DNA from 2 places in the Fructilactobacillus cliffordii genome. Region 1 is predicted to be linked to the other one. Evidence: riboswitches for the same ligand, from Rfam matches in the RefSeq annotation. Region 1 holds a riboswitch; the other holds the start of a gene.
The links. A riboswitch is a leader RNA that binds a small molecule or an ion and turns the genes downstream of it on or off. The one in region 1 is predicted to bind lysine.
Positions count from the first base shown of each region.

Region 2: another riboswitch for lysine. It lies ahead of lysA (diaminopimelate decarboxylase); the one in region 1 lies ahead of M3M38_RS05920 (amino acid permease).

Region 1 covers NZ_CP097117.1:1,201,543-1,209,161, reverse strand. The annotation lists gene serS (serine--tRNA ligase) at 1-984, opposite strand, end outside; gene M3M38_RS05925 (deoxynucleoside kinase) at 1,257-1,895, opposite strand; gene M3M38_RS05920 (amino acid permease) at 1,945-3,414, opposite strand; lysine riboswitch at 3,512-3,680, opposite strand; gene M3M38_RS05915 (cysteine hydrolase family protein) at 3,797-4,357, shown strand; gene M3M38_RS05910 (APC family permease) at 4,426-5,841, opposite strand; gene M3M38_RS05905 (LysR family transcriptional regulator) at 5,955-6,833, shown strand; gene M3M38_RS05900 (phosphatase PAP2 family protein) at 6,891-7,556, opposite strand.
Region 2 covers NZ_CP097117.1:820,924-828,542, reverse strand. The annotation lists gene M3M38_RS04155 (DUF1700 domain-containing protein) at 1-433, opposite strand, end outside; gene M3M38_RS04150 (PadR family transcriptional regulator) at 433-762, opposite strand; gene M3M38_RS04145 (NADPH-dependent FMN reductase) at 867-1,460, opposite strand; gene dapF (diaminopimelate epimerase) at 1,583-2,563, opposite strand; gene M3M38_RS04135 (aspartate kinase) at 2,579-3,955, opposite strand; lysine riboswitch at 4,135-4,309, shown strand; gene lysA (diaminopimelate decarboxylase) at 4,405-5,706, shown strand; gene dapD (2,3,4,5-tetrahydropyridine-2,6-dicarboxylate N-acetyltransferase) at 5,735-6,442, shown strand; gene M3M38_RS04120 (N-acetyldiaminopimelate deacetylase) at 6,446-7,600, shown strand; gene dapA (4-hydroxy-tetrahydrodipicolinate synthase) at 7,604-7,619, shown strand, end outside.

The sequences.
Region 1 (7,619 bases):
CATGTCACTCGAAGTTAACGTAATGACATGGTACGGCAGGCCCAATTTTTGTAATGAGCTTTCTGCTTGGTGCGTAATGTTTTCCAGGGCATCCCAGGAATCTTCGGGCTTTGTGAATTGCACCATTTCGACCTTGTTAAACTGGTGCAACCGGATTAAGCCCTTGGTATCCCGTCCGGCACTTCCAGCTTCAGAACGAAAGGCAGGAGTTAAGGCCGTAAACTTCACTGGTAGTTTATCTGCAGGAATCACTTCATCACGATAGAAGTTTACTAAGGGAACTTCGGCCGTCGGAATCATGGTTAAATCACTGCCCGCAATTTCAAACCCGGCCTTGGTTTCCAAGAACTTCGGAAATTGTCCGGTTCCGTACATCGAATCCGAGTTCACCATGTATGGTGGTAAAACTTCTGTGTAGCCAGCTTTATCATTTTCATCCAGGTAGAAGTTATACACAGCCCGTTCTAACATGGCTCCGGCCCCGAGGTAGTAAACAAACCGGCTGCCCGCTACCTTGGAACTACGTTGAAAGTCCAAAATATCGAGCTCTTCCCCGATTTCCCAATGAGCCTTGGGCGTAAAGTCAAATTGACGAGGATTTCCAACTTTACGTAATTCGACAGCCCCATCCTCAGTTAAGCTAACTGGAACTTGATCGTTCGGAATGTTAGGCAGGTGGGCAGCTACATCATGTTGTTCGGCTTCTACCTTTTCTAAGTCCTGGTCTAACTGTTTGATTTCAGCGCCGACTTCCCGCATCCGTTTGATGGGTGCTTCGGCATCCTCTTTGTTGCGTTTTAATTGCGAAATTTGGTCCGAAACCTCATTTCGTTCGGCCTTTAACTGTTCGGTTTGCACAATTAAATCCCGTCGTTGTTGGTCTAATTCCAATAATTGATCAATCGTTTCTGGACTCACACCCCGGGTGGCCAGCTTTTCCTTAATCCAATCTGGTTTTTGCCGAATTAACTTAATGTCTAACATATTAATAATCTCCTCGTATGCTTCGCTCTTTTTCTGCATGAAAAAAGACCCCGTCCCACAATTGGGACGAAGGTCTTTGTTCGCGGTACCACCCAAGTTCCTGACTAATCAATAGCCAAGCCCTCAATTTGATGGTAACGGTATCACCGTGCAGGATTAACTGCCCTTAAAACGTAGCGGAAATTTCGAACGATGACTTCCACCCACCGTCATCTCTCTGTGGTTCTACTAAAACTACGCTATCAGTTTTCATTTTCTTTATTATACAATACTTACCCCAAAATTTGGGCAATTTTTTGATCCACCAGCCGAAAAATTTGCTCCCGGGCTTGTGGATTATCCACAAACTCCAGTTGATCACCGTCAATTTCTAGCTTGGGCGATAGGTCATACTGAGCAAACCACTGATCGTAACGCCGATTAAGTTCTCGATAGTAATCATACAGACTCGCATCGTGCTCAATCTGTTCGTAACTACGACCCCGTTTTTTAATCCGGGCTAACATCGTTTCAAAGGAAACGTGCAAGTAGATTAAAAGATCAGGAATCTTTTGATAATCATCGGGAGACACCGGATCCAACATATTGGCCAGTAACGAGTCGTACGTTTCTACTTCCGTCTTGGTGGAACGACCTAAATCCGCGTTTAAATGAAACAACAACGAGTCTTCAAATAAGGACCGGTCCATCACGCTGTACTGGTTAGCGTTGGCCTCCTTAATCGCATCCAGTCGTTTGTTTAAAAAGTAGATCTGCAACAAAAAGGCGTACTTTTGCGGATCCTGATAAAACAACGGCAGAATCTCATTATCATCCACTGATTCATAAAAAGCGGGCGCGTTCAAATGCTCCGCTAACAGCGTGGTTAACGTCGTCTTCCCCGCTCCAATTGGTCCCGATAAAACAATCATGGTGCATCCTCCATTGACACTGATTTACAAAGCACCTTCCATTGTAGCATTAATCCTGGTCTTTGTTTTCCTGACTTAAGTCAGCCGGAGCAACGTCAACCTGGTCCAATGGAATCAAATGCGTATGCTTAACCAATTTGTAACCAATGTAGAGCGCCAAAACCAGCGGCACGCTGATGTACGTTACCGCAATTTGGAACCATTGACCGTGAACGAAGGCACCCACGTCTTGGCCAAAGATTACCACGATACACAAAATCAAACAGAGAATCGGTCCAAATGGGAACCAGGTCGCGTGATACTTCAGTTCGTCGAGATGGTGTCCCTGGGCAATAAAGGCCCGCCGGAAGCGATAGTGGGAAAGTGCAATCCCGAACCAGGCAATGAACCCAGTTAATCCGGAAGCAGCGACTAACCACAGGTAAATCTGCGGACCCATGAAACTAGTTAAGAAGGTTAATAACGCTACAGCGGTCGTAGCCAACAAGGCTAAGAAAGGAATCCCGCGCTTGGAAACCTTACCAAACATTTTCGGGGCGTAACCCTCGTCCGCCATGGAATAGAGCATCCGGGTCGAAGCGTACATCCCAGAGTTGGCCGATGAAATCACGGAGGTTAAAATAACCGCATTCATGACACTGGCCGCTGCCGCCAATCCGGCCCGTTCAAACACAATTGTAAAGGGACTGATCGAAACGTCACTCGCAGATGAACCTAGCAGATCTGGACTCGTGTACGGAATTACCGCCGCAATCACGAAGATCGCGAGGAAGTAAAAGAGAATAATCCGCCAGAAAACTTCGTGAATGGCCTTGGGCACACTCTTGCGCGGATCATCAGCTTCTCCAGACGTAATCCCAACCAGTTCAGTTCCCTGAAACGAGAACCCGGCGACCACGAACACGCTGATGATTCCCGGAATTCCGTGCACAAACGGCGCATCTTTATAGGTAAAGTTACTCAAGCCGGTGGCGTGCCCGCCCATAATCCCAAAGATGGTTAAGAATCCCACGATGAGGAAGATGATGATGGTAATCACCTTGATCAACGACATCCAAAACTCGGTTTCTCCAAAGGCCGACACGGCTAACGCGTTAATCACAAAGATTAGCGTTAACGCAATCGCACTCCAAATCCAGGCCGGAAAATGTGGGAACCAAAACGCCATGACCAACGAAACGGTCGAAACGTCCACCGCCACGGTAATCGCCCAGTTAAACCAGTAGTTCCAGCCCATCGCAAACCCCAATGCGGGATCCACGTACTTCGCCGCATAGGTTGAAAACGACCCAGAAACCGGCAAGTTCGTGGCCATTTCTCCCAAACTAGTCATCAAGAAGTACACCATGATTCCCATTAAAATGTAGGCAACCAGGGCGCCTCCCGGACCAGCCTTACTGATGGCTCCTCCACTGGCAACAAACAAACCAGTTCCGATACAGCCACCGAGGGCAATCATCGACACGTGCCGGGACTTTAAGCCCCGCTTCACGTGCTGAGTTACCTTTTCTTCTGCCATTCTTTTTTCCTCCTCTTATATGTCTAATCCCCTTGGTCAACAACTAAAAAGGGACCCTTCCTAATCCAGAAGAGTCCCCACTTTGATATTCGGGTTAGTCCGTTAAAGCGCTCCGCATCAAGTGCGACAGTCCTTGATTTCTTCAACCAAGGCCCAACCAGCCCGGTTCCACCCGGCTAGTTTCGGCAACGTTCCCTTTCCAACTATTTCTTCGGAGTGGTCCCCTCCCTAGCTGTACTGATGAAAATTGCTCCTCTTCTTAGATTCTAAGTTATTCAATTCCTTCCCAGTATATGGGTTTCTGTGCGGAATTGCAAATCGTCCTAACATCAACTGGGTCCTGGCTCTGTTATACTAAAGCAAAATTGCTAAAGGAGTGTTTATGATGACCACCAAGCAGGCTTTACTGATTATTGACTATACCAACGATTTTGTTGCAGATGACGGAGCATTAACCCTGGGTAAAACAGCGCAAGCGGCTGAACCCACAATTATCAATCTTGCCAATCAATTCGCTGAAAGAGGCGATGTTGTCATTCTCCCCACTGATTTACACCAACAAGACGATCCCTACCATCCAGAATCCAAGCTCTTTCCCCCTCACAACCTCAAAGATACTTGGGGCCGGGAGTTTTACGGGCAGCTCCAACCCTGGTACAACGAACACCAAGCCGACCCCAACGTGTGGGAAATGGACAAAACGCGGTACAGTTCCTTTGCTGGGACCGATTTAGACTTGCAGCTGCGGGCCCGTGGCATCACCGAACTCCATTTAACCGGAGTTGCTAGTGACATCTGCCTGCTGCACACTGCGGTCAGCGCCTACAATCTGGGTTACCAACTGGTGATTCATCCTAAGGCAACCGCCGGCTTTTCGCCTGAAAACCAAGAATTTGCCTTGCAACACTTTCAAAATGCCCTCGGGGCTCGCATTGCAGATTAATTAAAACCAAAAAACGCTCTTCCGGTTTAATGCGGAAGAGCGTTTTTTGGTTAGCTAAATTAAACACTTTATTCAGATTGATCTCGTTGTTGCAACTTCGAATGCCACAATCCATAGGTAAAATACACGATTAAACCAATCACAATCCACAATCCGACCGCCAGCTTGGTGGCATTAGGTAGCATGATGATGAAATAGATGCTACACAAGCCGGCCAGAATTGGAAGGACCGGGTACCACGGCATCTTAAACCCATCGTTCGGGATGTCTTTGCGCTTTCGTAGCGGAATAATGCCAAAGGAGATGCAGGCAAAGGCCAGCAACGTTCCGGCGTTAATCAAGGATGCCAGTTGTTCCAGTGGTACTACTCCGGCAAAGAAGGCTTGGACGACCAACGCGATTACCACGGCATTCCGAGGCACCTTGGTCTTTTCATCCACCTGCCCCATTTTCTTCGAAAGCAGGCCATCACGACCCAGCGCATAGACCAACCGAGAGCCCCCGAAGAACATGGTTACCATGGCGGTAAAGATTCCAAACAACGCTCCAATTGTGATCAACTTGTTCCAACCATCTAGGTGAACAACGTGTAGCGCATAAGCAGCCGGATCGTCAACGTTTAGTTGCGTATAGTGCACCATTCCAACCAAGACCAACGAAAAGGCCACGTAAAGGACTACTGCAATTAACACGGTCCCCAAAATCCCGCGCACCACGTTGCGTTTCGGGTTAATCGTTTCCGCCGAGTTGGCAGCCAACGCGTCAAACCCGATGAAGGCAAAGAAGACGGTGGCAGCCGCAGTTGAAATTCCCCCAAGTCCGAAGGGTGCTCCGCGAAATTGCTTGGGATAAAACGGCACGTAGTTACCGGACTTAATGTAAAAGACCCCGATCCCAATGAAAATAATAATAATGGCCACTTTTACCACCACAGCGGTGTTTTCAACCTTCTTCGAGAGGTCTGCGCCCTTCGCGATAATCAAGGCAATCACCAAAATAATCAGGACAGCAGTCACGTTCACCATTCCTCCTTCGAGTGGACCAGCCTGCAATGCGGTGGGTAATTTCACCCCGAGGGGCGCCAACAGGTTATTGTTAAAGTAGGCGGCAAACCCAGTCGCTTCGGCAGAAACCGCCAAGAAGTACTCCAAGATTAGCGCCCAACCGATAATCCAACCGACGATTTCACCGTAAACCACCGTTCCAAACGAGTAGGCTGACCCCGCAATCGGCATGGCGGAGGAAAATTCGGCATATGCCATGCCCACGACTCCCGACAATAAGGCTGCCAGTAAAAAGGCAATTGCTACCGCCGGGCCGGCGTGTTGCGCCGCTTCGTGGCCTGGCAAAATAAAGATTCCGGTTCCAATCACGGCCCCAATGCCCAGCGCGACCAGGTCCCATGCGCCGAGCGTCCGTTTTAACCGAGCATCGGCCTTCATGTAATTAGTAACTGATTCTTGTTTAAAAATCCGATTTCGCATGGCTTGCTCCTTTCGTCGCTATCTAAGTTTTAATTGATGTTTCTTATCTTACCGGCTAGACTTAAATAAGTAAAATTAATCTTTTTAATAGAAACATTAGGAGAACTGATATAATGAATCGCTTTGCCGTCTTCCAAAAGATTATCGAAACCGGGAGTTTCACGCGCGCCGCCCACGAGCTGGGCTACACCCAGTCATCCGTCAGTCAAACCGTGGCAAGTCTAGAGACCGAATTTAACGTGCGCCTGTTGCAACGTTCCCGGCGGGGCATCAAGTTGACGCCCGCGGGCCAAAAACTGTACCCCGAATTCCAGCAACTGTTACGCCAGTATGAAACCACCCACACAATCGCCGACCAAATCAACGGCTTAGAAACGGGAACCGTCCGCATTGGGGCCAGTAACAGTACTTCGCGGTACTGGCTCCCGGGATTGATTAAGGGGTTTGAAGCTCAACATCCTCACGTGCATTTCACCCTGTATCAGCAGGGCGATTACGATGAAATCCTTGCAGACATCAAGCGCGGGAAGGTCGATCTTGGCTTTATCAAGCAAACTCTCACTCAGGGACTGTTCACCACTCCGCTCAAACGGGAGCGGTTGGTCGCGGTTATGGATCCGGATCATCCCCTGGCTGATCAGGAAGTGGTCAGCCTCGCTGACCTCAAAGCCCATTCAAACAACATCATCTTAATTCCCGAGGGCTCACACAGTGACGTCCGGGCCGCGTTTGAAAAAATCGGCATTAATCCGGAGATTAAGGACCAGATTCAAGACGATTACACCGTGATGGCGATGGTAGAAGCCGGTCTGGGAGTGAGTCTCGTTTCCGAGTTAATGGTTGGAAACTCTGATTTCAACATTAAGACGGCCCACACGGAGCCAGAGGTGGCGCAAGACATTGACATTGCCTACCAAAATCCGGCGGGACTCTCCCTCGCCAGCACCCACTTTCTCAAATACGTCATCTCACAAAGAGAGCAGTTGGACTAAAAAAATCCCCTCAGTTAACTAGAATGATGAGCTAACTAAGGGGATTCATTTTAATGATTAATAATTACTACGCTGAAAAAATTTTGCTTGCGCTAAGCGGGGCGCATACCGAACGTACAGGTATTCTGCAATTTGTAGCCAGAAGTAGGCCAAAGTAGCCGCACCCACCACATCAGTAGGGAAGTGTGCGTTCAGATAAACCCGGGAAATCATAACCAGGATTAACCAAATTACTAAGATAGTCCGCACGATCCACATACTATTTTTCTCGTTAATCATGGGCACTAAAATAATCCAGATGATGCTTAAGACCAGCATTGTTCCTAAGACGTGCCCACTTGGGAAGCTGTAGCCTGTGTCCTTGGCTAAATGTAAGGCCGGACGAGCACGACCCACCAAGTGCTTTACGATAAAGCCCAGTGCGTCTCCTCCGACTAACAAACACAGCGAGAACAACGCCGGAATTCGTGCCCGGCAGCCCCAGAGAATAAAGGCCAACAGAATCATCCACACCACGTCCATCTTAGGACTGGCAATGAAACTCACGATTGTAAAGAAACTCGTCCAAAAGTTCGAGCTCCAGTGTTGGACCACGCCCACTCCAATCGTATCTAAAAAGTTAATAAAGCCCCAGTTAAGCTTGATCGCAATTGCTAAGATCAGGGTAATTAACCCTGAAATCACCAGCTTATAGGGACGACTTGGATCTCTTTTAATTATCATTTTTCTCTTTCCCTCCGCATTAATTCAGTAGTGCTAGTATAGCATATTCCACTAGCTAACCCA
Region 2 (7,619 bases), 380 kb from region 1:
CAATTATCCCCTTACTAAAGATGGTTGTGACTCCGAGCCAAATGAAGAGCCCGGCGGCAAAGAGGGCGGCAAAGAGGAGCGCACCGACGGTAAAGACGAAGACGAACAGCATCAACAAGATAAAGACGGCAATCCCCAGCAACGCCGGAGAAGCAATGGCGGCTAAGATTGTCACAATTAGCTTAACGTTATGGTTGACGCTGCCTTCTTTTTTAGGTTGCTTCTCGTCTTCAGAAATCGTGTAGTTAGCGGTGATTTGGCGAGCTAGCTGGCGGGGCGTTCCCAGGTTCTCTACGATGTCTTTGTAGTTCACTAAATCACCGTCTTTAAGGTACTCCAGGTAGTAAGTGGTGGCATCATCGCGTTCCTTTTGGGGCATCGTTTTGAGGTAGTATTTTAGCTCCGTAATGTATTGTTCTTGGTCCGTTGGCATTATTCATCCTCCTCCTTTGGCATTTGATTATTAAAGACCTGATCGACAATCTGTTTATGGTGGTTCCAATCGGATTTTACCTTTTCGAGTTGGGCGAGGCCCGCAGCTGTAATTTGGTAGTAACGACGGTTGCGACCGTCAAACGGCTGATCGTAGGTGGTGACCCATTCTTCTTTTTTCAACCGTCGTAAAATTGGATAAAGGGTTGAATTAGAAATGGGAATGAATTTTTTCACACCCTGAGTCAGGGCATAGCCGTAATAATCTTCTTGGGACAGGAGGGCTAAAACGATTCCCTCCAGCACTTCTGAACTAATTTGAATGGCGATGATTATCAGCTCCTTTACTTTCAGTAATATTATACATCGTATAATATAAAAAGCAAGCCACTAAAAAAAGACCATGAATTTTCATGGCCTTTTTGAAATGCAATTTATTTAAGCTTAGTAGCGTAATCAGCGATGTTTTGTACCGTTTGTGTAATCTTTTCGGCGTAGTATTGTTGTTCGCTGGCTTCTAAGTCGGGATTGAGTTCGCCGGTTTCCGTAAAGATGTTTTGAATGAAACGTAGATTGAGGTTGCGTGGCACACTGACCAAGCTCAGCACTTGGAAAACTGGTAACCAAGCCATGGAAGCAAGGATTCCTCCAAACGAACCCATTGAGTAACTAATCGTTTGAATCGGCGTATCGCTAACTCCCGATCCCAGGTAGTCAAAGGCATTCTTTAAAGCTCCCGGAACCGAGTAGTCGTATTCGGGGGTTAACAGCAAAATCCCGTCACCAGCCGAAACGTCTTCGACCCATCGTTGGGCGTTGTCCGCTAAACCGTTGGGATAATCAGGCGTTCCCATTGGTGGTAGGGCCTCTGTATAAGGGTCTAGCTGGTAGTCACTGACCTTTAAGAATTTTAAGCTGACGTTGCTAGCCTTTTCTAGCTCAGCTTGGTTCCGTTGCAGGTATTGGAAGAGACGGTCTCCCATCGATGGTTCACGGACACTTCCTAAGATTACGTTTACAGTTGTCATAGTGTTTAACTCCTTTATGTATTTTGAATAGTCTTAGTATACCCACTTATTTTTAGTAAGTAAAGTGAAATGACTTCAATTAAAAAACTCGCCTTCCACGAAGAAGACGAGTTTTTTTGGTTTTAGTTAGTTTGCAGTGATTTGACCCAATTTTGGTAAGCAATTTCTTCCGTGGTGGGTTGGTAATCACCTTGGTCAAACTGACCGTTCAAGAGGGCGTTATCGCCAATGGTCCAGTTGCCGAGAGTGGTGGCATTGGCAATCAAGCGCAGTGCGTAATCCTGACCAGTCCGCGCCACGTGAACCTTCACCATTCCGCCCGGATTGTAAACGGTTACGACGTGGTCAAAGTCGCCCTGGTCGTGGTTTAAAACGTAGGCGAGACTGGTAGCGGTCATTCCAGTTCCACAGGCATTAGTGAAGCCCACGCCCCGTTCGTAGGTTTTGACGAAGAGTTCGTCCGGACCTAGAATTTCGGCAAAGTTGAGGTTTACTCCGTCAGGAAAGTACGGGTTTTGGCCGTTTAAGTAGGGACCTAATTGGGACTGTAAACCACCGGTTAAAGTTTCGTGGTCCATGAAACTAATCAAGTGGGGATTAGGAACTGCAATCGCGGTAAAATCAAGGTCTGGGGCAAGTTGGGGCAACGGTCGGTTTAAGACCGTGTTGCCGTCAAGTTCTGCAAACGGAAAGGCAGCCGCGTTGAAACGCACCGGGGCAATTTCGACCCCAAATGCTGGTACTTCCGGTGCTAATGTTTCAGCTTGTTCCACATGTAAATCAGCGTCTTGGGTTTCGACTAAAAATTTCGTTTGACCACTTTGTTCGGCAAGGTAGCGAGCGACCGTCCGCAAGCCGTTTCCACACATGGAAGCAATACTACCGTCAGCGTTAACTACCGTCATCTTGCCGGTACACCCCAGATGGTCGGAGTGATCAACGACTAGGATGCCGTCGATATCGTTAAAACGGTCGTCGTCACTTTGTTTTAGCTGCACGGCTAACTGTGAAATTTGGTCGAGGGTGGGTTCAGGATCGAATTGAGTCCGATCCAAGATGAAAAAGCGATTTTCAGAGCCATGGACTTTGCGTAAAGTTGGCATAATTAAGATCTCCTGTTAGTAATTAAAAATCCGGTTGTTATCAAAGAAGTGCTGGTAGATGAGTTTGACCGATTTTTGTGCATCAGCCTCATCGGTGCCCAGCATAATTGAGATTTTGGAAGCACCTTCGTTAATCATGTGAATGTTAATGTTGTGGTCGGTCAGGGGGCGGATGATTTTTTCAATCGTGTTTGGACTCAGTTGCATCCCTTCGCCGACGATCATAATGATGGCATAGTGGTCAATCCATTCTAACTGGTCAGGATGGAGTTCGTTTCTGATGTCATTGCACATCGCCTTGACCTTTTGTGGGGTCAGCTGCTTGTTATCAAAGATGATGGTTAAATCGTCAATCCCAGATGGCATGTGTTCGTAAGAAATCCCGTATTTGTACAAAATTTGGAGCAGTTTTAGGGTGAAACCGACTTCCTTGTTGAGCAGATAGCGGTGTAGGTAGAGGGCGGAAAAGCCCTTTGAACTGGCTACCCCGGTGATAAAGCCCTTTGGTTTAAAGCCCTTTTCCGGCACAATCAAGGTTCCGGGTAAATCCGGTTGGTTGGTGTTTTTGACGTTAATTGGAATCTGAGCATCGATGGCCGGAAGCAACGCCTCGTCGTGAAAGACGGAAAATCCGGCGTAGGACAGTTCTCGCATTTCCCGGTAGGTCATCGTTTGGATTCCCTTGGGTTGGGAAACAATGTGAGGATCAACCGAGTAAATCGCGTTGACGTCCGTAAAGTTCTCGTAAACTTCGGCGTGCAGCCCCTTGGCGACAATCGAACCGGTAATGTCAGATCCACCCCGCGAGAAGGTTGCAATCGTCCCATCATCCTCATTAATTCCAAAGAAGCCGGGAAAAACCATGTAGTCGGGATTGTCTCGGTAAGTGGCAAGGTGGTCGTAAGTGTCATCTGTAACGTGGGCATCGTTGACGGGGCCAGCCACGTTAAAGCCGATTTCTTTAGGGTCCATGAACTGGGTGGGAAGTCCGAGCTTGACTAGAATCTGACTTAACAGGTAGGCGTTCAGATACTCACCATGGGCTTTAAAAGTTGCTAGTTGGTGGGCGTAATCTGGATAAGTTTGGGTAGCTAAGCCCTGAATGACCGCTTGAATGTGGTCCATGACGGCTGCCGGTACGTTAAAATGTTCGGCAATGTTTTGATACCGGGCAATGATTTCTGCTTGTAGGTCGGCTACGGCGGCCCGTTTTTTTACTGCTTCTGAATACTGAATCAGTAAGTCCGTAACCTTGATGTCGCCCTTAAACCGGGTTCCGGGGGCCGAAACTACGATGGCCCGGCGCTCTGGATCTTGTTGGATAATGTGGATGATTTTTTCGAACTGGGTGGCGTCCGCTAACGAACTGCCCCCAAATTTAACTACTTTCATAGATTATTTAACCTCGTTGGTTGGATTACTAGTGAAACTATCATCATTTTTTTAATTGTGCAACTCAATTATGCGCAATAACGGACATTTTTGGCAAACTCTATATAGAAATAAAGAAATTTAGGTCAGGAAGCTAGCAAGAGGTTGACGGCTGGGGGCTTTTTCGTTATGCTGGAAACAAATCAAATAGAGGTCGCACGGGATAAAAGTACTTAGGGGAGTTGCCATCCAACTTTGAAGCTAGGGAAAGGGTTCCGTGCCGAAGTGCTAGGGGAGATGGACCTTAGATAACTGGGACGTAGTTTAAGAGACTGCGGACTGTCGGGATTCAGTTCCCGGGGAGCTATTCATAAAATCGATTCTAACCTGCGACAATAGGGTCTTTTGGACGGAGCTTCCGTACCGAAAGGCCCTTTTTGTTTGGTTATAGCGATTGAGGAGGAAAAAGAATGTTAAGTAGTGATGAAGTTCAGGATAATCAATTATTAATTGGTGGCATCCCGGCCACGAAGCTTGCAGATGAATTTGGCACCCCGCTGCAAGTCTATGATGTGGCTAAGATTCGCCAGCAGATTCGGGCCTTTGCCCGGGTGTTTGAAGAACAACATGTGGACTACGCAGTTAGTTACGCCAGCAAGGCCTTTGCCTGTGTCGCCATGTACCAGGTGGTTAACCAGGAACACGCGCACATTGACGTGGTTTCGGCCGGTGAATTAGCGACGGCCATCAAAGCGGATTTCCCGATGGAAAAAGTTAGTTTCCACGGGAACAACAAATCTTACGAAGAGTTACAAATGGCCGTCCGGCATCACGTCGGCACGATTATGCTCGATAACTTCTATGAAATTGGATTGTTAGCCCGGGTCCTAGAGGAAGAAGACGCGGAAATTAACGTAATGCTACGGGTTTCTCCAGCCGTTTCGGCCCACACCCACGAATTCATCCAAACTGGTCAACAGGACAGTAAGTTTGGGTTTGACCTCTTGACCGGTCAAGAGGACCAAGCGCTGCAATTGGTGTTAGACCAACCGCGGATGCATCTGCAGGGAGTTCATTCCCACATTGGTTCGCAAATTTTTGCGACCGACGGCTTTAAGATTGAAACCCAGAAACTGGTGCAGTTAATGAAGCGGTGGCGCGATGAGTTTAACTACACGCCACAGGTGGTGAACGTTGGAGGGGGCTTTGGAATCCAGTATACGGATGACGATCACCCGATTCGTCCAGAAGAATTTGTGGAACAGATTTTAACGACCTTGAAGGAAGAAACGGAAGCCAACGACTTACCGTTACCAGCGGTCTGGATCGAACCGGGTCGTTCAATTGCCGGTCCCGCCGGCGTGAGTCTTTACCGGGTCGGATCGCAAAAGACGATTTCAGAAATTCGCAAGTACGTAGCGGTCGACGGCGGAATGGGCGATAACATTCGCCCCGCCCTTTATGGTGCAGCTTACGAAGCAGTGGCCGCCGACAATGTCCATCCCGAAAAGACCGAAACGGTCACGGTAGCTGGTAAGTACTGTGAATCGGGAGACATCCTGGTGAAGGATGCGCACCTTCCTGAGGTCAAAGCAGGTGACGTGATTGCCGTACTAGCAACCGGGGCTTATGGGTACTCGATGGCTTCCAACTACAACCGGAATCCACGTCCTGCCGTGGTCTTCGTTGAAAACGGAAAAGCTCGGGTTGTGGTGAAACGCGAAACGTTAGCGGACTTGACGCACCTAGACGTTGCCCTTGATGAAAACTAACCTAAACATTTAATGAAGGAGTAAAAACATGGCTGAAATGAACGCACAAGAAATCATTCAATTTATCGGGAACGCGGAAAAGAAAACGAACGTGAAGGTTTATCTCAAAGGGGACCTTGCTGCCATTGATTTTCCGGCTTTGCTGCGCGCGTTTGTAAATGATCAAACCGGCGTGATCTTTGGAGACTGGAAGGACGTCAAACCGTTCCTAGCCGCTAACGACTCCCACATTACTGACTACGAAATTGAAAACGACGGCCGGAATTCAGCCGTTCCGTTGTTGGATACGAAAGACATTGAAGCCCGGATTGAACCCGGTGCTATCATTCGGGATCAGGTTAAGATTGGCAAAGACGCCGTGATTATGATGGGCGCTTTGATTAACATCGGGGCCGAAATTGGGGCCGATTCCATGATCGACATGGGCGCGGTCCTAGGTGGCCGGGCCATCGTCGGCAAGCACTCTCACATTGGTGCTGGAGCTGTTTTAGCTGGAGTGATTGAACCAGCTAGCGCTAAACCAGTGCAAATTGACGATGACGTGTTAGTCGGCGCCAACGCCGTGGTAATCGAAGGCGTGCACGTCGGTAAAGGTGCCGTAGTAGCTGCTGGCGCCGTGGTAACCGAAGACGTCGCTCCTTACACGGTGGTGGCTGGAATGCCAGCGAAGAAGGTCAAAGACGTGAACCAAAAGACCTTGGACAAGACCAAACTCGAAGACGACCTGCGGGGCTAAACCATGACATTGGATTTACACGAACTTTATCAAGAACTCCATCAGATTCCAGAACTCGCCTTACACGAATTTCAAACGCATGATCTGTTAATGAAGCAGATTGATGCTTTGACAGCTGACTGTGACTTCGCGGAGGTGCAGGTTCCGGAACAGTTACCGACCGCCATCATGGTGTTATTACATGGAAGTAACCCGACCCGGACGATTGGGTACCGGACGGATATTGATGCCCTACCGGTGACTGAAGATACCGGATTGCCGTTTCGGTCGCAGCACGAAGGCCGGATGCACGCCTGTGGGCATGACATTCACATGACCGTGGCCGTGGGGGTGCTGGCCCAGTTTGTAAAAGCACAACCAACCGATAACCTGCTGTTCTTCTTTCAACCAGCCGAAGAAAGTGAGAACGGGGGGAAGTTGGCGTATGAAGATGGCCTCTTTACCGGGCAATGGCGACCTGATGAATTTTACGGCTTGCACGATAATCCCCAACTTCCCGCTGGCGCCATTGGTTGTCGGATGGGGACCCTCTTTGCTGGGACCACGGAAGTGGACGTTCACTTTACGGGGACGCAGGGACACGCGGCCTATCCACAATTCGCGAACGACATGGTTGTCGCTGCCAGTCAGTTCATCGGGCAGGTGCAAACGATTGTGTCGCGGAGCGTCGATCCGATTGAAGGCGGGGTGATTACCTTCGGGCAGTTTAACGCTGGGACGATTCGGAACGTGATTGCCGGAGAAGCCGACCTCCACGGGACGATTCGGGGCCTGACCCAGAAAATGATTGAACACATTGATGACCGGCTCCGGGCCGTAGCAAACGGAATTGCAATGAGTTACGACTGCCAGGTGGATCTCCACTTAAACCAAGGGGGCTACCTCCCGGTGGAAAACAATCCGCACCTGACGCAGGAGTTTATTCAATATATGGAAAAGAACCCGCACGTCCAGTACATTGAAACCGAACCGGCGATGACCGGGGAGGACTTTGGGTACCTACTGTCCAAGTTCCCAGGCACCATGTTTTGGCTGGGCATCGGCGATCCCGAGCATCAACTGCACTCCAGTGAACTGGTGCCGAACGAAGCAGCGATTGAACCCGGGATTAGTGCGATTACCGGCTGGTTACAACAACGAATGACAGAAAAGGAGTAAATGATGGCTGATTTTACTA